DNA from 2 places in the Paenibacillus sp. J5 genome. Region 2 is predicted to be linked to the other one. Evidence: predicted binding sites of a transcription regulator. Region 2 holds the regulator's gene; the other holds the start of a gene.

Region 1 (9,946 bases), on a different contig from region 2:
TTTTGCATTATATGATCAATCTATCCAGTCAGCTCTGGACGGAGACAAGGACGCGCTGAAGGCATTAATTGAAGGCGGGCTCAGAACTACAGGCAATCAGATGCGTGACCTATTAACTCGTCTGGTCGAGCAACAGGTACTAGAGGCAGAGCAGGCCAAGCAAGAGGGACAGAGTCTGTATGAATCCTCCCGCAATATTACAATCGCCGTCCTTGTTGCCGCGGTGATTATAGCTATTGCACTGGGGTACTTTATCTCTCAGATTATTTCCAGGCCGCTTCAACGGGTTTCACAACTGGCAGTCAGTGTCGCGCAAGGCGATCTGCGCCAAACAATCGGTATAACCTCGAAGGACGAGGTAGGGCAGTTGGCTCAAGCCATGGATGAAATGGTACATAATTTGCAGCATACAGTAGGCTCCATCCTGAACCATTCGCAAAGCCTTGCGGCAGCCTCCCAGGAAATATCCGCCAGTACAGAGGAGATTGCCAGTGGCAATGCAAGTCAGGCAAGCGATGCACAGACGATCAGTGAATTGTTCAAGGAGCTGTCTGGCACGATCCATGAGATCGCGGCCAATACGGAGCAGGCCTCGCAATTGTCTGACGAAACCGTGAAAATAGCCCAGCAAGGCAATAGTATTATTCAATCCTCCAGTGATAGTATGCAGGCGATGAGTGCCCAGATGACTCGTCTTGAGGATGACTCGCAAAAGGTTGGAGAAATTATTGGTGTGATCGAGGATATTGCGGATCAGACGAATCTGCTTGCGCTCAATGCGGCGATTGAAGCGGCACGGGCAGGAGAGCAGGGACGCGGATTCGCGGTTGTTGCAGATGAAGTGCGTAAGCTGGCCGAGCGCAGCGGAGAGGCAACGAAGCAGATTACGGGTATTATCAAAGGCATGCAGGAAAATACGAAATCCAGTGTGAGGGCGGTTCAGGACAGCGCCGGGTTATCCGCACAGTCAGGGGACGCCTTCCAGAACATCGTCGCTTACATCAATGAGGCGGGACAAAAAGTGATGGAAATCGCCGCTGCGAGTGAGGAGCAGGCTGCCCAGACCACTACAGTGCTGGCCGCTGTAGAGAATATTTCGGCAACGACGGAGGAAGCGGCAGCCAGCAGTCAGCAGACCGCAGCGACGGCACAGGCAATGGCTCATCTCGCGCAAGAGCTGCAGCAATCCGTCTCTATCTTCAAAATAGATTAAGTGACGAATCGGGTCGTCGAGTTGGTTACAATCATACGATTCAGAATACGCGAAACGAAGCTTGCCCGTCAGGAAGCGGCAGCCGTTTACGCTGGGGCGAGCGAATCCATCATCTGTGGGTTCGCTCGCTTTTCTATTGATTAATGGGAGTCATATACTCCCGCTGCTACCATTCCAGAAAAGACCAGGCATCGAGTCAATACGCTCTCCAGCATTTGGGGGTCGTATACTTGTGCATGATGATTGTGCTGAATTAATTTGCCAACCCAATTAATTGCCTTCTCATAAGATTCGGTATGATGGGTGGGTACCTGGAAATAGCGCATTTGCCTATGAATAGCATATTCCTCATCCGTTGGCGTAATGCCAAGCCTGTGCAATTGGTCATAGTGTACCCGTTTGGCGCTGTTCTCTTGAATAGCCTTGAACTGTAGGGATACTTGTCCTTCATGTGCCCTGTAATAATGGATGCAATAGGGCAGATTGGCGAGCTGGGTTACACGGCCAAGACGTTCCCAAATCTCATAATCCTCGGCATGTTTATATTGCTCGTCGTACCGGATGCCATGCTGATGCAGCACATTCGCTCGCAGCATGACAGTCGGGTGGCATAGACAGGAGTGGAACAACTGCCAGCAGCGGATGCCGTCGTGACTCACAGGCTTGGGAATGAGGGCATGCGTGTGGAGCCAACGCATCAGCCCGCCCAATACGCCTACTTGAGGATTGGCATCAAGATAGGCAACCTGCTGCTCCAGGCGATGGGGCGTTGCGATATCATCCGCATCCATTCTGGCAATGTATTCCCCGCTGGCCAACTCGATTCCTTCATTCAGTGAATAGATTAACCCTTTATTATGCTCATGGATGACATAGCGGATTCGAGGGTCCTTGAACTGCTCTAGTATAGCTAAGGTATTATCAGTGGACCCATCATCTGTGATGATAAGCTCAAAGTCCTGATACGTTTGCTCCAGTATACTTTGGACAGCTGCGTCAATATATTTGGATGAATTGTAGGTTGACAACAAGACGGAAATTTTGGGCACCTTATCGATTCCTTTCTTAACAGGATTGAATTCCAAATATTGTATGACCCCAAGAGTGGAGAAGACACGGCACTGGCGGATACAGGGGCGTTTATACTTAAGCCGCTTCATTTGGCGGCATTTACTGGTGTATTCGACGGCAATCGCTCATCGCCGTAATTGAAATTCATAATTTCAGTGTTAACTTGTGAAAAAAGTCACATAAATTCATCCCGATTCGCTCTATAATCAAGAAATTGAAAGGGGAGGTTGGGATGGAAGCTGTAGATTTGGCCAGACTGCAATTTGGCGTGACGACCGTTTATCACTTTTTGTTCGTGCCGCTGTCTATAGGTCTGGCGTATTTGATTGCCTTCATGCAAACACTGTACGTGGTGCGGAATGATGAGAAGTACAAGCGGATGGCGAAGTTCTGGGGCAAAATCTTCTTGCTGAACTTTGCTGTCGGGGTAGTAACGGGAATTATGCAGGAATTCCAGTTCGGGATGAACTGGGCCGATTATTCCCGGTACGTAGGGGCGGTATTCGGCGGGCCGCTCGCTGTAGAGGCGCTCGTCTCGTTCTTCCTGGAGTCGACGTTTCTGGGCGTCTGGATCTTCGGCTGGGATCGTCTGTCCAAGAAGGTGCATCTGGCGTCGATCTGGCTGGTCGCGATCGCGGCCACACTGTCCGCGCTATGGATATTGAGTGCGAACTCCTTCATGCAAGAGCCGGTAGGCTATGAGATTGTGAACGGCAGAGCCGAGATGACCGATTTTTTCGCCTTGCTCGGCAACAAGCAGCTATGGGTGGAGTTTCCGCATGTTATCTTCGGTGCGCTGGCAACAGGAGCATTCTTCGTGGCAGGAATCAGCGCCTACAAGCTGCTGCGCAAGCAACAGACAGACATCTTCCGGCCATCGTTCCAGATCGCGATCGTGCTGGCACTCGTCTCGAGCCTGCTGACGGCGTTCGCAGGTCATGACCAAGCTCAGCATCTGATGAGCTCGCAGCCGATGAAGATGGCGGCTTCTGAGGGACTGTGGCATACGAGCGGGGAAAGCGCGCCGTGGACGGTCATCGCATCAATCGACCCGGAGAAGCAGCAAAATTCGTTCCAGCTTGAGGTGCCATACTTGCTGAGCGTGCTGTCCTATAACAAGCTGACCGGCAGCGTGCCGGGCATGCTGGAGCTGCAGGCACAGTATGAAGCGCAATACGGACCGGGCAACTATATCCCGCCCGTGCGCACGACATTCTGGAGCTTCCGCATCATGGTCGGCGCGGGCATGCTGATGATTCTGCTCGGGCTGATCGGCTCCTACAAGGTGATGCGGGGCAGATTAGTGGAGTCGAGGCGTTATCTGCCATGGATGCTGCCAGCGATCTCCCTGCCGTTCATCGCCAACTCATCGGGCTGGATTATGACAGAGGTAGGTCGTCAGCCATGGATTGTCTTCGGGCTGCAACGGACAGAGGAAGGCGTATCGCCGCTCGTCTCCAGCGGGATGGTGGCGACGACCTTGATCGGATTTACGGTTGTATACGGACTGATTGCCGCCGCCTTTATCTATCTGGTTGTGAATGAGGTTCGCAAGGGCGCCGAGGACGATGCGCCGCCGCATGGCGGAGCGGATGCAGTGCCGCACGGTGCGGGTACAGCCGTCCTGTAGACGTTGACCCTCTGAGGCAGAAGCGTTCGGTACGCCGAGGTAGACGTTGGTGTACTGAGGCTGAAGCGTTCGGAACGCCGAGGGTGTACGTCGGTGCACTGAGGCAGAAGCGTTCGGTACGCTGAGGGTGTACGTCGGTGTGCTGAGGCAGAAGCGATTGGCACGCTAGAAGCTGCAGACGTCGGGCACTGAAGCTGTATGCGGGGCATGTCTAAGCTGCGGCACAGAGATGGTGCGAACAGGATTCTTATATATTCAGAAAGCGGGGCGTAAAGATGCTGGAGACGTTATGGTTCATATTAATTACGGTGTTGTTCATCGGCTTCTTCTTTTTGGAGGGCTTCGATTTTGGGGTTGGCATGCTGACTCCCTTCCTGGGCAAGACCGATACGGAGCGGCGGGTTGTCATCAATACGATCGGACCGTTCTGGGATGGGAATGAGGTGTGGCTCATTACAGCGGGCGGTGCGATGTTCGCGGCGTTCCCGAACTGGTATGCCACACTGTTCAGCGGCTTCTATATGGCGCTGTTCCTGATGCTGCTGGCGCTGATCGGCCGCGGGGTCGCCTTCGAATTTCGCAGCAAGCTGGAAAGTCCGAAGTGGCGTTCCTTCTGGGATTGGGTCATCTGTATTGGCAGCCTGCTGCCGGCGCTGCTGTGGGGTGTGGCGCTCGCCAACCTGATGCGCGGTGTTCCGATTGATGCGAGCATGAACTATGTCGGCTCCTTCTGGGATTTGCTGTCCATCTACTCGGTGGCTGGCGGAGCAAGCATGGTGCTGCTGTTCCTGCTGCACGGGGCGCTGTTCCTGACGCTCAAGACTGATGGGGTGCTGCGCGAGCGGGCTCGCGGCGTAGCGCAGCGTATCGGCGCTTGGACGAGCGGCGTGCTGCTGCTGTTCGTTGTGCTGAGCTATTTTGAGACGGATATGTTCACCTCTCAAGGGCTTAGCCCAGGGACGGTGCCGGTGCTGGCGGGTATGGCGCTGCTGTCGGTGCATTTTCTGATCAAGGCTGGACGGGACGGCTGGGCATTCATTATGACAGGAGCTACGATCGTGCTGTCGACGATTACCGTCTTCATGCTGCTGTTCCCGAATGTTATGATTTCCTCGCTGAATGCGGAATGGTCGCTGACCATCTATAATGCGGCTTCCAACACATACACGCTCAAGGTGATGACGATCGTGGCGGCAACGGTGCTGCCGTTCGTACTGGCCTATCAGATCTGGACGTACTGGGTGTTCCGCAAGCGGGTAACAGCGGAGGATCATCTGGATTATTAATGAACGAGAGGGTGGGCAGCAATGATGAGAGCATTGTTCAGACGGGTAAAGGGTGCGCGCAAGCTATTTGCCGCTAGCGTTCTGCTGGGCGCGGCGGGCGGGATACTGCTCATCGCGCAGGCCATCTACATGGCGCGCGTTGTGAACGGCGCATTCCTCGGCGGCCTGGAGCTTGCCGCGCTGCTGCCCGCCCTCTATGTGCTGCTAGGCATCATAGCGCTCCGCGCGCTGCTGCATTCGGCTGGAGACTATGCGGCCGCACATATGGCGCAGCGGATCAAGGGCGACCTGCGGCTAAGGCTGGTGCGCAAGCTGTCCGAGCTCGGGCCGGGCTACGCCAAGAGCGAGCGCAGCGGCGAGCTGATCGGCACTGCCTATGAAGGCGTGGAGCATCTGGAGAGCTATCTGGCGAAATATGTCCCCCAGGCCGCACTCTCTGCCTTCATCCCCGCAGCAGTCTTCTGCGTCGTAGCCGGGCTGGATACGGTGTCGGCGATCGTCTTCGGCGTGACGCTGCCATTGCTCGTGCTGTTTATGATATTGATCGGCAAGGCAGCCAAGGCGAAGACCGACAGGCAGTTCAAGCTGCTGGGTCGGCTGGGCGGCCATTTTCATGAAATTTTGCGCGGGCTGCCGACATTGGCGATGTTCAACCGCAGCAAGGCACAGATCGAGATTATCGACCGGATTGGCGAGGAGCATCGCCGCTCGGCGATGGGCACGCTGCGGCTGGCCTTCCTGTCTGCGTTCGTGATGGAACTGTTCGCCTCGCTCAGCACGGCCATCGTGGCTGTATTCCTCGGCTTGCGGTTGGTGGAGGGCGAGCTGGGCTTCGAGACGGCCTTCCTCGTGCTGCTGCTCGCGCCGGAGTTTTACACGCCGATTCGCACGCTTGGCGCGCAGTTTCATGCCGGGCAGAACGGGATGAGCGCGATTGCGCGCATCTTTGACATCCTGCAGGCGGAGCCGACCGGCTTGCCAGAACGCGAGGACGGCATCGTGCTGCCGCTCCGGCAGGAAGGCTATCGCATCGAGTTCGAGCAGGTGTCGGTACGTCGCAGCGGCGCGGAGCAAGATGCGCTGACGAATGTATCATTCACGCTGGAGCCGGGTGAGCGCATCGCACTGGTCGGGCCGACGGGCGCAGGCAAGAGCACCATCGTGGAGCTGCTGCAGGGATTTCTTAGACCGAGCTCCGGGCGCATCCTGATCGACGGCATTGACATGACCGAGCTCTCGATGAAGGCATGGCGTCGCCGGCTGTCGTCGATGCCGCAGCGCGTGCATCTGTTCCGCGGCACGGTGAGCGACAATATTCGGCTGGCCGCACCGGAGGCGACGGAAGCCGAGGTGGCAGCGGCAGCGCAGGCTGCACAAGCGGAAGGGTTCATTCGCCAGTTGCCGCAAGGCTATGAGACCGAGCTGGGCGAGGCGGCTCAGCTATCGGGCGGCCAGATGCAGCGGATCGCGCTGGCGCGGGCGCTGCTGAGGCAGGACGCGCCGCTCATGCTGCTCGATGAGCCTACCTCGTCGCTCGACTCCATCCATGAGGCGGCGCTGCTGGATGCACTGGAGCCGCTGCTTGCCGCGCGGATGTCGGTGACGGTAGCGCACCGACTGCATACGGTGCAGGGCGCTGACCGCATCATCGTGCTCGCCGAGGGGCGCGTGGTTGAATCGGGCACGCCTCAGCAACTGCTGGAGGCTGCCGGGCTGTATGCACGCTTGCGTCATGCGGCGGAGGCGGAGAGCGCCGCCTTCGCCGCAGGCACGGCCGCCAAAGCAGCCGCCGATGCAATGGCAGCCCAGGCTGTAGCCGTGGCTCCGGCTGCGGGCGCGGCGCATACGAAGGCAACAGGCGCGACGAGTGATATTGCGGCAGACAGCACGGCGAAGATAGAGACAGAGCCGCCGCTTGCCGCATCGCTTGCGAGCCGTAGGGGCGGGAGCCTGCCGACCGCTGCGGAGATGGCGGAGCAGGAGACGGCGCTGCCGGAACTACCGAGGCTGCCGCTACCGGAGCGGCCACATATCGAGGCGGATGCCGACAGGCGGTCAGCAGAGCAGCAGCTAACAGCAGAGCAGCCAACAGCAGCGCAGCCCCTGGCAGCAGGGACGAAGCGGGCACAACCGCCACAGGCAATCCCGCATGGTTCACGCGGACAGACAGGGAGCGGCAGCAGCTTGGCGGTTCTGCGCCAGTTGCTCGGGTTCGTCGCTCCTTACAAATGGCGCATGCTCATTGCGGTGCTGATCGGCTTCGCAACCGTGGCCTCCAATGCGGGGCTGATGGGCGTCTCCGGTTACCTGATTGCCAAGGCGGCGCTGCGCCCGGAGAACATCCTGCTGCTGTATGTGCCGATCGTTGGCGTTCGCTTCTTCGGCATCGCGCGAGGCGTGTTCCGCTATGTGGAGCGGCTGGTGTCGCATGATCTGACCTTCCGCATCCTGAAGCAGTTCCGCACCTGGCTGTACAGCAAGCTGGAGCCGCAGGGCGCCAGACTGCTGGAGAGACAGAGCAGCGGCGGTCTGCTCAGCTCGGTCATTAGCGATGTCGATCAGTTGCAGAATCTGTATCTGCGGGTTATCGCTCCTCCTGTCGTCGCTCTGCTGGCAGTCCTACTAGGCTACTCGATTGTGGCGGCGCAAGACCCGTCGCTCGGCTGGATGCTTGTCGGCATGATGGTGCTCTCCGGGCTGGTCGTGCCTGGACTTGGTCATCTACTAGGCAGAAGGGGGGCACATGCCCACGTGGAGACGCGGGCACAGTTGTATGGCGAGGTGGCCGACCTGCTGTCCGGCATGGAGGCGTTGTCCCTGTATGGGCGCACGGAGCGTCAGGAGGAGCGGATCAGCGCGTTGCAGCAGCAGCTCGGGCAGCATCAGGATCGACAGCATTGGATTACTGCCGCGACAGGTGGTCTCATGAGCGGCCTGGCCAACCTGACCATGTGGCTAATGCTGGTGGCATGCATCCCGCTGGTTGTGTCGGGTGCTATGGAGGGCTATATGATCCCGGCATTAATGCTGGCTGCCTTCGCCTGCTTCGAGGCGCTGCTCCCCTTGCCCCAAACCTTCCAGCACTTCTCGCAGACGGTTTCCTCCGGCAGCAGGCTATTGAAGCTGGCGGAAGACGCGGATCAGATGACAGCTCAGATGGCGAGCGTCCCACATACGGACGCATCGCAGGCTGTTCGACACGCAGCACCCGCCGCAGCGGATGCTGCTGAGCCAGCGAAGGCCGCTGCTGCCGAGCCAGCAGAAGCCGCTGCTGATGGACAACAGCGGCCAGCCGGGGCACAGAGCAGACGGCATTCTGTGTTAGCCAGCATACTCGCGGAGGGCGAGTCGCCACAGCCAGCCAGCGCGCTGCCAGCAGCGGAGGCCGAGCAGTCGGCAGTTGACATGGAGGCAGATCGCAGCAGAGCATGGCGCACCGAGCTTACAGGGGTCTCCTTCCGCTATGCGGAGCAGGAGCACGATGCACTGCGTAACATCTCCCTTACACTGGAACGCGGCAAGCAGGTCGCGGTGGTCGGCGAGAGCGGGGCGGGCAAGAGCACACTGCTGCAGTTGCTGCTCAAGCTGCGGGACTATCCGGCGGGAAGCATCACGATTAACGGTCATGAATTGAAGGAAATGAGCAGTGAGAGCGTGCGCTCCCAATTTGCAGTCGTCTCACAGCAGGTACAGTTGTTCAATGCTTCCGTTGCCGATAATCTGCGCCTTGGCCGCACAGATGCTACCGAGTCGGAGCTGCGTGAGGCGGCGCGGCTGGCGATGCTGGATGAGAGAATTGAACGTCTGCCGCAAGGCTATGACACGGTGATCGGCGAATGGGGAGCGAAGCTGTCCGGGGGCGAGCGCCAGCGTCTGGCATTAGCCAGAGCGCTCGTGCGCAATGCCCCGGCTCTGCTGTTCGATGAGCCAGGCAGCGGGTTGGACGCCCTGACGGAGCGAGCCTTCGGTGACAGCATCCAGCAGGTGCTGCAGGAGCGGGCGGTGCTCTGGGTCACGCACAAGCTGTCTGGGCTGGAGCGCATGGATGAGATTATCGTACTGCACGGCGGCGCCATTCGTGAACGGGGAACCCATGCCGAGCTATTGCGCAGCAAAGGGATGTATTGGCGCATGTGGACGATCCAACAGCAGGAGGCGTGGAGCCGTTATTTAGCATAGCATCATGGAACGGGGCTGGCCGCTGCCCCACGGGGGGGGAGATGGGCGGCGGAGTGAAGCTTCACTTCGCTGCGGCTCGCATAGGGGAGGCAATAGAAAAGGGTGGAACAGATTTGAAAGCATCCGTTCCACCTTGGCTGTTATATCGTATGTTAATGGCAGCGAAAGCCGTCTATGCTCAGGCCTTGTTGTTGCTGCCGAAGAGACGGATTTTGCTGCGGATGACGTCTTTCATCGCTTCGCGGGCAGGCCCTTGATATTTTCGAGGGTCTGTTTCGGTGTCGTTGGATGCGATAAATTTGCGAACCGCGGCAGTATAAGCGACGAGATTTTCCGTATTGACGTTGATTTTGCCTATGCCGGCAGCTATTGAATTGCGGATCGCATCGTCCGGGATGCCTGAGCCCCCATGGAGAACGACTGATACATCAATCGCATTTGCAACCTTCTCGATGATGTCCGTTCTAATGTTGGGCTCTCTCTTGTACATGCCGTGAGCCGAGCCGACCGCGATCGCCATGGCATCGACCTTCGTCTCATTCCAGAAATAGATGGCTTCCTCTGGCT
Region 2 (9,946 bases):
CTGGATACCCGTTGGTTGGGACGACGACTCCATCTCCACGACACCGTGGATTCGACGCAGCATGTAGCGCGCAGGCTGGCAGAGGAGGGGGCGCCGGAGGGAACGCTCGTCATAGCCGAGCAGCAGTTGCAGGGCAAAGGCCGACTCGGCCGCCGATGGGAGTCTCCCAAGGGCAAGGGAATCTGGCTCAGCCTCTTGCTTCGTCCACAGCTCAGTCTGCAGCGCAGTCCGCAGCTAACGCTGCTGACCGCCGTAGCGCTGTGCCGGGCTCTAAGGAGACTAACCGAACTGGACATTGGCATTAAATGGCCGAACGATCTGTTGTCCGGTGGGAAAAAGCTCAGTGGCATTCTGCTGGAGTCATCGGCAGAGGAGGAGCGGCTCAGCTATGTGATTGCAGGGATCGGCATTAGCGCCAACCTGGAAGAGAGTGATTACCCGCCAGAGCTGCTGGAGAAGGCGGCTTCGCTGTATATGCTCGGAGGGCGAAAGCATGATCGGCACCAGATTGTCGCCAGCTTCATGAAGGAGCTGGAGGAGCTATACGAGCTGTACATGAGAGAGGGCTTCGGCCCGATCCGAACGCTCTGGGAGGCGCTGGCGGTATCGTTGCACAAGCGCGCGGTGCTCACGACGCCACAGGGCGAGCTGGAGGGCGTACCCGTCGGACTCGACGAGAATGGTGCCTTGCTGCTGAAGATGGATAATGGGGAAGTACTGCCCGTATTTTCGGCCGAGATGGGATGGCCGTAACCCTGTTCATAGACGGGGTTCTTTTTTTTTGTTAGAATAGAAAAGCCGGAGCGTCTATCCCTGTGGATGGCGAGAGACATTATGCCTGCAATCTGATTTCAGGGCGGTATCCCAAGCTGGAGCTGCACCTGGATAGGAGAAGCAAGGCAGAGCGATCTAGCATGGCCGGCAATGGATGAAGCACAGCGTATTCTGCTCTGAGCCGTAGGGACCGAGACAGAAGGAAGCTCGTGAATATGCGATATTCCTTTCATGTTCCTTTTTGGTTTAGGGACCTTTTTAGCAGCGTCTAAAAGGTTTTTTTGTGCATCCTAATACTTAAAAGGGAGTGGGATAATGAGTAAGCCGTTGACGGTAACCAAGATGAAGCAAATGAAGCAAAACAAGGAGCCGATCACTGTTGTAACCGCGTATGACTATCCTTCCGCACGTCTGGCGGAGGAAGCGGGAGTCGACATGATCTTGGTGGGCGATTCGCTCGGCAATGTTGTGCTCGGCTACGATACGACGATTCCGGTAACGGTAGATGATATGGTCTACCATACACGGGCGGTGGCGCGGGGGGCCGGCTCTACGTTTATTATAGCGGATATGCCGTTCATGTCCTATCATGTCAGCAAGGAAGAAACATTGCGCGCTGCGGCCAGACTGATGCAGGAGGGTCATGCCACCTCGATTAAGGTGGAGGGCGGCGCAGAGATTGCCCAGGAGGTGCAAGCATGTGTGCGGGCGGGCATTCCTGTTATGGGGCATCTGGGATTAACGCCGCAATCGGTTCACATGCTCGGCGGCTACCGTGTACAGGGCAAGGATGAGGCATCTGCCAGCAAGCTGCTGGATGATGCGCTTGCATTGGAGCAGGCCGGCGCATTCGCCGTCGTGCTGGAGCTGGTCACGGAGCCAGTAGCAGACATGATCAGCAGCCGGTTGTCGATTCCTACGATCGGTATTGGAGCGGGACGGGGCTGTGATGGCCAAGTTCTGGTCTATCATGATATTTTGCAATACGCTTCGCCCTACCAGCCTAAGAAATTTGTTAAAACCTACGCAGATGTCGGCTCGACCATTCGCGGGGCCATCCGCTCCTATGTGGAGGATGTCAAGGAGCGCCGCTTCCCTGCAGAGGAGCATGTATTTGCTCCAGGAGAGACGAGGCAGGCGGAGCCTGCTCTGTACGGCACAGCAAAGGGGAATATAGAATGATTATCTGCCAGACCATCGCAGAGGTGAAGTCGCATATCTCTAATTATCGAATCGAGCAGGGGCAGCAGGCCAAGGTGGGCTTTGTGCCGACGATGGGCTTTCTGCATGAGGGACATGCAAGCTTGCTGCGCCGCTCGAAGCAGGAATGCGGCTTGACCGTGCTCAGCATTTTCGTCAACCCGCTGCAATTCGGGCCAAATGAAGATTTTGATCGTTATCCACGCGATGAGGAGCGTGACCTGCAAGTGGCGAGACAGGAGGGAGCAGACGTAGTCTTCATGCCTTCCGTCAGCGAGATGTACCCCGTTCCCGCCAAGACGAGAGTGCTCGTGAGCGGTGTGACCGAGCGGCTGTGCGGGGCTTCGCGTCCCGGTCATTTCGACGGCGTCGGCACTGTGGTCAGCAAGCTGTTCCATATCGTCGGTCCTGACCGCGCTTATTTCGGTCTGAAGGATGCGCAGCAGGTCGCCGTCATTACCACCATGGTACGCGATCTGAATATGCCAGTGGAGATTGTACCATGCGAAACGGTGCGTGAGCAGGATGGCCTGGCGCTAAGCTCGCGCAACGTATACCTGAGAGGAGAGCAGCGAACGCAAGCTGTTGTGCTCTCGCAGGCGCTTGCCCTCGCTGGACAACTTGCAGCGGAGTCAACGCTCGGTGCGGACGAGCTGCAGCGAAGATTGAGCGAGTATATTACTGCTGAGGCGCCGCTCGCTGTGATTGACTATGTAGAAATATTGAGTTATCCAGATCTGGAGCAGCTACAGCCAGGCGAACCGCTTGGTTCTGTAGGTGGTAGCTGGATCGTTGCGCTGGCGGTCAAGTTCGGCACGACCCGCTTGATTGACAACCGACTATTTTGGGCGAAAGAGGTGTCCTCTCATGTATAGAACGATGATGAAATCGAAGCTGCACCGTGCTACAGTGACAGAAGCCAATCTGAATTATGTAGGAAGCATCACTATTGATGAGGATTTGATGGGGCACGCCGATCTGTGGGCCAATGAGAAGGTGCAGATCGTAAATAACAATAACGGTGCCCGCTTTGAAACGTATGTCATTCCCGGCGAACGCGGCTCAGGCGTCATCTGCTTGAACGGAGCGGCGGCTCGGCTCGTTCAGCCAGGCGACAAGGTCATTATTATATCTTATGCGATGATGGCTGAGGAGGAAGCACGCGCGTATCAGCCGAAGGTAGTAATACTGGATGAGAACAATTCGCCGACAGAAGTGCTTGCGGAAGAAATTCATGCAACTGTCAAATAAGCTGCGGGCTGTTAATGCTTTGCAACTCGCGGCTTGAGGGTATGAAAACCTCCTTAGCAACAAAGAATGAGCATACAGCTATGAAGCCAGACGTCGCTTAGCACTGCTGCTCGCTAGCCACCGGGATGAGGGGAAGAAGTCTGTGGAGGCGATTGGCATCCAGATACTTCCTTCCATCTGAGACAGGCGCAGCATTCATGCAGCAGGAAGGTCGAAGTACCGTATGGCTTATTCTTCTGCTGGGGAGGATGACAATGATGTTCAGCCACTTGTTCGCTACAATGAATGAACTGCTTGACGAGTTGATCGCCCGCAATCGCCATGGCAAGCGCCAAGAGCAGGATGAGGAGCAGTTGGCGGTGCTCAAGGCGATGAGTGACAAAATCATGGAAGAATGGCTAATATTTGAGGAGAAGCTCGCGCTTTTTAGTGATCAAATGCAGGAATCCAGCCCGCAGAAGTCGAATATATGGATGATGCCAGGTCAGACGGCCACAGCGATGGTGACCCCGCAGCAATCTGTGGCAACTGTAGATACTGTCATTACCGCAGATGCTGCCTCCTCGGAAACGGCGGAGCAGTTATTAGCCAGGGGGCAAGGATATTTCAAGCTGTACATGTTCCCGGAGGCAGCCAGCGCCTTTCTTCATGCTATGGAGCAATCACCTGATTGCAACCTTGCAAGATTATTTTTGGCAATGACGTATATGCATATGCAGGAATGGCAGGATGCTCAACGGCATTTCCAATTGCTTGTGGCGCTAACGGATCATCCGACATGGCAGGCGCTCGGCTTGAACGCGCTTGGCTGTATTCAGGCCATCCGCCAAAATCTGGAGCAAGCCGAGGTGTATTTTCAGAGAGCTTATGATGCTGATCCCACCTTCGAGGAGACGCTCAGTAATCTTCATGCGTGCAAGACCCGGGACGGGCAGTTGTCGTTATATTTCGGGAGCGCGAAACTTAGCTGTTTGTGAGAGGGTCGAACCGGATGAAATTTGCAGTACTGGATTTAGAAACCACCGGCCATCAAGCCGATGACGAAATCATACAAGTTGGTTTAGTTATATTAAATGAGGCACTCGAAATTACGGATACATTCAGCTCGTTCATCAAGCCGACGATCCCGATTCCTCCCTTTATTACCCAGCTAACCGGAATTGATGATACGATGGTCGCCGAAGCACCTCCAGTCGATGAGGTGCTTCTCGCCATGATTCCACTGCTGGCCGATGCGGTGCTTGTTGCGCATAATGTCGGCTTTGATGCAGGCTTTTTGAATCAGGCGCTTGATCACAGCGGCTATATGCCGTTTGTCGGCCGCAGGCTGGACACGATTGATCTGCTCAAATTTTTGTATCCCTCGCTGACAACGTATCAGCTAGGCGCAGTCTCGGAGCTATTCGGCATCGCTCATGACCGCCATCATCAAGCGGACAGCGATGCGCTAGCGACTGCTGTACTGCTCCAGCATGCCGTATCCAAGCTCAGGGAGCTTCCGTTAATTACGTTGCAGCGGCTCGCGGCTTTGTTCAATCCGCAGGATGATCTAGGCTGGTTTATCTCTCAGACGCTGCAATATAGGGAGACACAGACCGCTGTGGATATGGACGCCCATTCCTATTACCGACAGTTTGCGCTGCGGGTGGAGGAATGGTCGGAGGAGGAGCCGCCTCGGCAGCAAGCTGATGCGCTGGCGGCGATAGAAGAGATGGATTTTGCCGCCTTTCTCGATCATGTGCGCGGCACCTTCCGTCAGCATGTGACCAACTATGAGGAACGGGATGCTCAGAACCAGATGTTCCAGGAGGTCTATGAAGCCTTGGAGAGCAGCAGTCACCTGCTCATTGAGGCTGGTACGGGCACGGGCAAGTCACTTGGCTATCTCATTCCTGCGCTATATTATGGTGTCCGCAATGATAGAAAGATAGTCGTCAGCACACATACCATCAATTTACAGGAGCAGATTCGGGAGCGTGACATTCCGCTGCTGCAAGCGACGATGCCCTTTGAATTCCGGGCATCTGTGTTCAAGGGTCGAGGGAATTACCTCTGCCTGCGCAAGTTTGAGGGCAAAATCAACATGCAGGACTTCGTAGCTCCGCATGAGGATCGGCTGACCGCCGCGCAGATGATCGTATGGCTCGGCGAGACGGGAAATGGCGATCAGGAGGAGCTGCACTTTGGCAACAAGGGCGCTGACTTTTGGGAATCGGTATCCAGCGACGCCGACTCCTGCTTAAACCGCGCCTGCCCATGGTTTAAGCGCTGCTATTACCATCGGGCCAAGCATGAGGCGAATCTGGCGGATGTCATCATCACGAATCATTCCATGCTGTTCACCGACATCCGTGCTGACCACCGTCTGCTGCCGGCTTATGAGTATCTGGTTGTGGACGAGGCGCATCATCTGGAGGACGTAGCAGGCAAGCATCTAGGGATGCAAATCTCCTATTTCTCCCTCCAGCATCCGCTATTGCGACTGCACAAGGACGCGCGCAGTGGCCTGCTGCCGTCGCTTCAGGCTAAGCTGCAGCAGGAGGATGATGAGCATCTGGAATCCTGGCTGGAGACCATCGACAGCATCCAGCCCTACCTGGTGGAGGTGCGCGAGGGCTGGGATCGGATGATGGAGCTGCTCTATACGAGCTGCACCAGCGCGGCTCCAGCCGATACGCAGGAGAATATGCCTGCGGTGCTGCGGCTCAAAGCAGAGGAGCTGCCGCCTGCCTGGGACGAAATTACGATGCTGGAGAACAATCTGCACACCCAGCTTAGCCGCATGACGAAGACGCTGGACAAGCTGCTGTCGGACATTAAGGATCGCATTGAGGAGCATGCTGTGCAGGCGCTCGTCACGGATCTGAATGGCATAGTGAAGGACGTGAACCGGCTGAAGGATGATCTGCGCATCTTCGTGAAGATGGAGGATAGCAACATCGTCCACTGGATTGAGGCTTCGCCCCAATACCGGGCCAAATCCGTGCAGTTGTTCGCCGTGCCGGCAGATGTAAGCGGGCAACTGAAGAAGCATTTTTTTGATACGAAAAAAAGCATCACGCTCACCTCTGCCACCCTATCGATTCAGAAGTCGTTTCAGTATGCGAGCGAGCAGCTTGGTCTAAGCTGGCATGAGAAGGAGGGCAAGCTGAAGACCGTCCAGTTGCCGTCGCCGTTCAATTACCGCGATCAGGCATTGGTCATTATTCCGCGCGATTTCCCGAGTGTCAAGGGCCCTGCCGGCGATCCGCAGTTCATCGCCCGCCTGACCGAATCTCTGGCCGCAGCAGCGCGCGAGACCGGGGGGAAGATGCTCGTGCTGTTCACCTCCTACAAGATGCTGCGTCTGGTGTATGATCCGCTCAAGGAGGAGCTGTCCTCCTCAGGCATTCAAGTGCTGGGGCAAGGCATTGACAGCGGCAATCGCAGCAAGCTGACACGGCGCTTTCAGCAGAATCAGGCATCCGTGCTGCTCGGCACAAGCAGCTTCTGGGAGGGAGTAGATATTCCCGGTGATGCGCTGACGGCGCTGGCCATCGTGCGTCTGCCCTTTCAGCCGCCCAATCATCCGCTCGTCGAGGCCAAGTCGGAGCTGCTGGTGCAGCAGAAGCAGAATCCATTCATGAAGCTGTCCATTCCGCAAGCGGTCATTCGCTTCAAGCAAGGCTTCGGACGACTTGTGCGGAGCAGTCGCGATCGCGGGGTGGTGCTCTTGTATGATACGCGGGTGTTGGAGACGTACTATGGAAAATATTTCTTGTATTCTCTCCCTGGCCCCAAGATTGAGCATATGCATGTGGACAAGATCGTTCCTCGAATGAGACAATGGCTTGCCGATGAAGCAAAGGAGGAAGAAGGGTGAAGCAGCCCAAAATATCTGAAGCGGTCGTTCGCCGTCTTCCCATTTATCTTCAATTTTTGAATGAGTTGAACAAGCGCGAGGTGCAGACCGTCTCTTCTCAGGATCTGGGACAGAGGCTGGATCTGAACCCCGCGCAGATCCGCAAGGATCTGGCTTACTTCGGTGAATTTGGCCGCAAGGGCATCGGTTATGATGTCAATTATCTGATTGAGAAGATTCGGCAGATTCTCAAGCTGAACCAGACGCTTCACGTGGCATTGGTTGGAGCGGGTAATCTGGGACATGCGCTATGCAATTATAATATGTATATTAAGGACAATATGAAGATTACAGCCGTCTTTGATGCCGTTCCCGCCAAGGTCGGTACACGTATTAATAGCTTGACGGTTCAGCCGATGGAGCTATTGAAGGAGACGATTGCAAGCAACAACATTCGGATCGGCATTATTACGGTACCTGCGGCCGAAGCGCAAAATGTGGCAGACCAGTTGGTTGAAGCAGGCGTCGAGGGGATACTGAACTTTGCCCCGATTATTCTGAAGGTGCCGGAGAGCGTCCGCATCCATCATGCCGATTTTACGCGCGAGCTGCTGAGTCTGGCCTATTATCTGGAGAATGAAGGAGAGTCATCATTATGAGCCGCCTGTGGATTGAGAACGGTATATTTGTCACGATGAATGAGGATCAGCCTGTAGTGAGCGGGCATATGGTTATCGAGGACGACAGGATTGTGTATATTGGCGAGGCGGCCCCGGAGTTAGCGCTGACCGAAGGCGCGCGTGTGGTCAAGGGAGCTGGCAAGCTGTACATGCCCGGCTTGATTAATACGCATGGACATGCGGCGATGTCGCTGCTGCGGGGCTATTCGGATGACAAGACGCTGCAGTCATGGCTGCAGGATTATATGTGGCCGATGGAAGGCAAATACGTCGATGAAGATACGCGCGTAGGTACATCGCTGGCTGTGCTGGAGATGCTCAAGAGCGGTACGACGACCTTTGTCGATATGTATGACCGGATGGACATCGTGGCGCAGGTGGTCGAGCAATCAGGGATGCGCGGCTGGTTGACACGCGGCGCGATCGGACTATGCTCCGAGGAGGAGCAGCGCGCCAAGCTGGCGGAGGCAGTGGAGTTCGCCAAGAGCTGGAATGGCCGCGCTGACGGGCGGATTCGCACGATGATGTCGCCGCATGCGCCGTATACATGCCCTCCGGCCTTCATCGAGCAATTCGTACAGGCGGCGCATGATCTCGACCTGCCGATGCATACGCATATGTCGGAGACGCTGGCCGAGGTCGAGCAAAATGTGCGAGATTATGGCTGCCGCCCTGTTGAGCACCTGCAGAAGCTGGGCGTATTCTCCCGTCCTTCGTTCATTGCCCATGGCGTTCATCTGACAGATGAGGAAATCGAAGTACTGGCAGCCCATAAGGTTGGCGTATCGCACAACCCGGCCAGCAATCTCAAGCTGGCAAGCGGTGTGGCGCGGGTGCCCGAGCTGCTGAAGGCTGGCGTGACTGTATCACTGGGCACTGATAGCGCTGCTAGCAACAACAACCTCGACCTGTTCGATGAGATCAGGCTGGCTGCGCTTATTCATAAAGGTACGAGCGGCGATCCTACAGCGGTGCCTGCGCTCACGGCGTTGCAGTTGGGAACCGTATACGGGGCGCAGACGCTCTGGCAGGAGCAGGAGCTCGGCCGCTTGCGCGCTGGCATGAAGGCGGACTTTATAGCGCTGAATATAGATCAGCCACATTTCTTCCCTCGTACAGACTATATCTCCCATCTGGTCTATGCTGCTTCGGGCCGCGACGTGGTGGATGTATGGGTGGACGGGCGCCAGGTGGTGGAGAACGGGCATTGTGTGCATCTGGATGAGGAACGCATCCTGCATGAAGCACAGGCTCGCTTCGAGGCGCTGGAGCGTCGATAATGCGTGCACGCTCCAAATCCAGGCTGATGACGCCTGGTCGCTGGGTGCTGGCTATCGTATCCGCTCTGCTGCTACTGTTCCTGCTGTTTAATCTATATTACCGTTCCACCCAACAGGACATCTGGCAGGAGGAGAACGCCGCCAAACGGATTGCTATCGAGCAAGCAGGCTTGACGGAGGTGGATAAGGCGACCAAGCATGTGTGGGATCAAATCTCGTGGGTCATCCAGGGTAAGGATAGCCAGGGGCGGGAGCAGATGGTCTGGGTCGTCGGGGATCAGGCAACGATCGAGCCGGTTGAAGCTGGTATCACGAAGGAGAAGATTGAGGCTAAGGTGCTGAAGGATAAGCCGGATGCGCGTATAATCCGTATTATACCTGGTTTGCTGAACGGCGAGCGAATCTGGGAGGTATTTTATAGCCGTGAGGAGAGCGTGCGTAAATATTATTATGAATTTTACCGCTTTAGTGACGGATCGTTTATTACGATATATAATTTGCCCTCCAAGTTTTCGGATGGGGCGGATTAGATTAGACCAAGGTGAGTGACGATGTCCCTTGAGCGGGCTGGATGAGACAGTTCAAGCTAGATAGGGGAAATAAGGAAGCGCAGGACACAGCGATTAGGCTGAGTTCTGCGCTTCCTTTATTTACAGCCGCAATCGTATAGATTGATATGATATACTCTGATATAGATGTTAAGCCATCTATAGTTGATATATGAAGAAAACATATACGTTCACATCGTTCCTGACCTTCTTAAATTTAAGCCAGACGAAGCTTTGTCATTAAGAAACGGCATCAGCCGTTTACACATGAAATCTTCTATTTCTACGCGAAACGAAGCTTTGCCAGTCAAGGACGGCATCAGCCGTTTACACTAGTGGAGGGGGATTAGATTATGCAGATTAAATGGTTGC

Evidence for each region. The regulator Rex, encoded in region 2, represses fermentation and respiration genes when NADH is low (regulators of the CRP and FNR family bind a similar motif). The targets are predictions, from matches to a motif close to TTGTGAAATATTTCACAA.
Region 1: the regulator Rex is predicted to act here: its motif matches at 2,448-2,465, upstream of ACY1JZ_RS00550 (cytochrome ubiquinol oxidase subunit I).

The regions. Positions count from the first base shown of each region.
Region 1 is NZ_JBUEDD010000001.1:150,429-160,374, reverse strand. Features, by position in the region: gene ACY1JZ_RS00560 (methyl-accepting chemotaxis protein) at 1-1,213, shown strand, start outside; gene ACY1JZ_RS00555 (glycosyltransferase family 2 protein) at 1,354-2,298, opposite strand; gene ACY1JZ_RS00550 (cytochrome ubiquinol oxidase subunit I) at 2,517-3,914, shown strand; gene cydB (cytochrome d ubiquinol oxidase subunit II) at 4,190-5,200, shown strand; gene cydD (thiol reductant ABC exporter subunit CydD) at 5,222-9,379, shown strand; gene ACY1JZ_RS00535 (class II fructose-bisphosphate aldolase) at 9,558-9,946, opposite strand, start outside.
Region 2 is NZ_JBUEDD010000012.1:100,457-110,402, forward strand. Features, by position in the region: gene ACY1JZ_RS20895 (biotin--[acetyl-CoA-carboxylase] ligase) at 1-753, shown strand, start outside; gene panB (3-methyl-2-oxobutanoate hydroxymethyltransferase) at 1,090-1,956, shown strand; gene panC (pantoate--beta-alanine ligase) at 1,953-2,849, shown strand; gene panD (aspartate 1-decarboxylase) at 2,842-3,225, shown strand; gene ACY1JZ_RS20915 (tetratricopeptide repeat protein) at 3,480-4,202, shown strand; gene dinG (ATP-dependent DNA helicase DinG) at 4,217-7,087, shown strand; gene ACY1JZ_RS20925 (redox-sensing transcriptional repressor Rex) at 7,084-7,725, shown strand; gene ACY1JZ_RS20930 (amidohydrolase) at 7,722-9,026, shown strand; gene ACY1JZ_RS20935 (cell wall elongation regulator TseB-like domain-containing protein) at 9,026-9,556, shown strand; gene ACY1JZ_RS20940 (hypothetical protein) at 9,928-9,946, shown strand, end outside.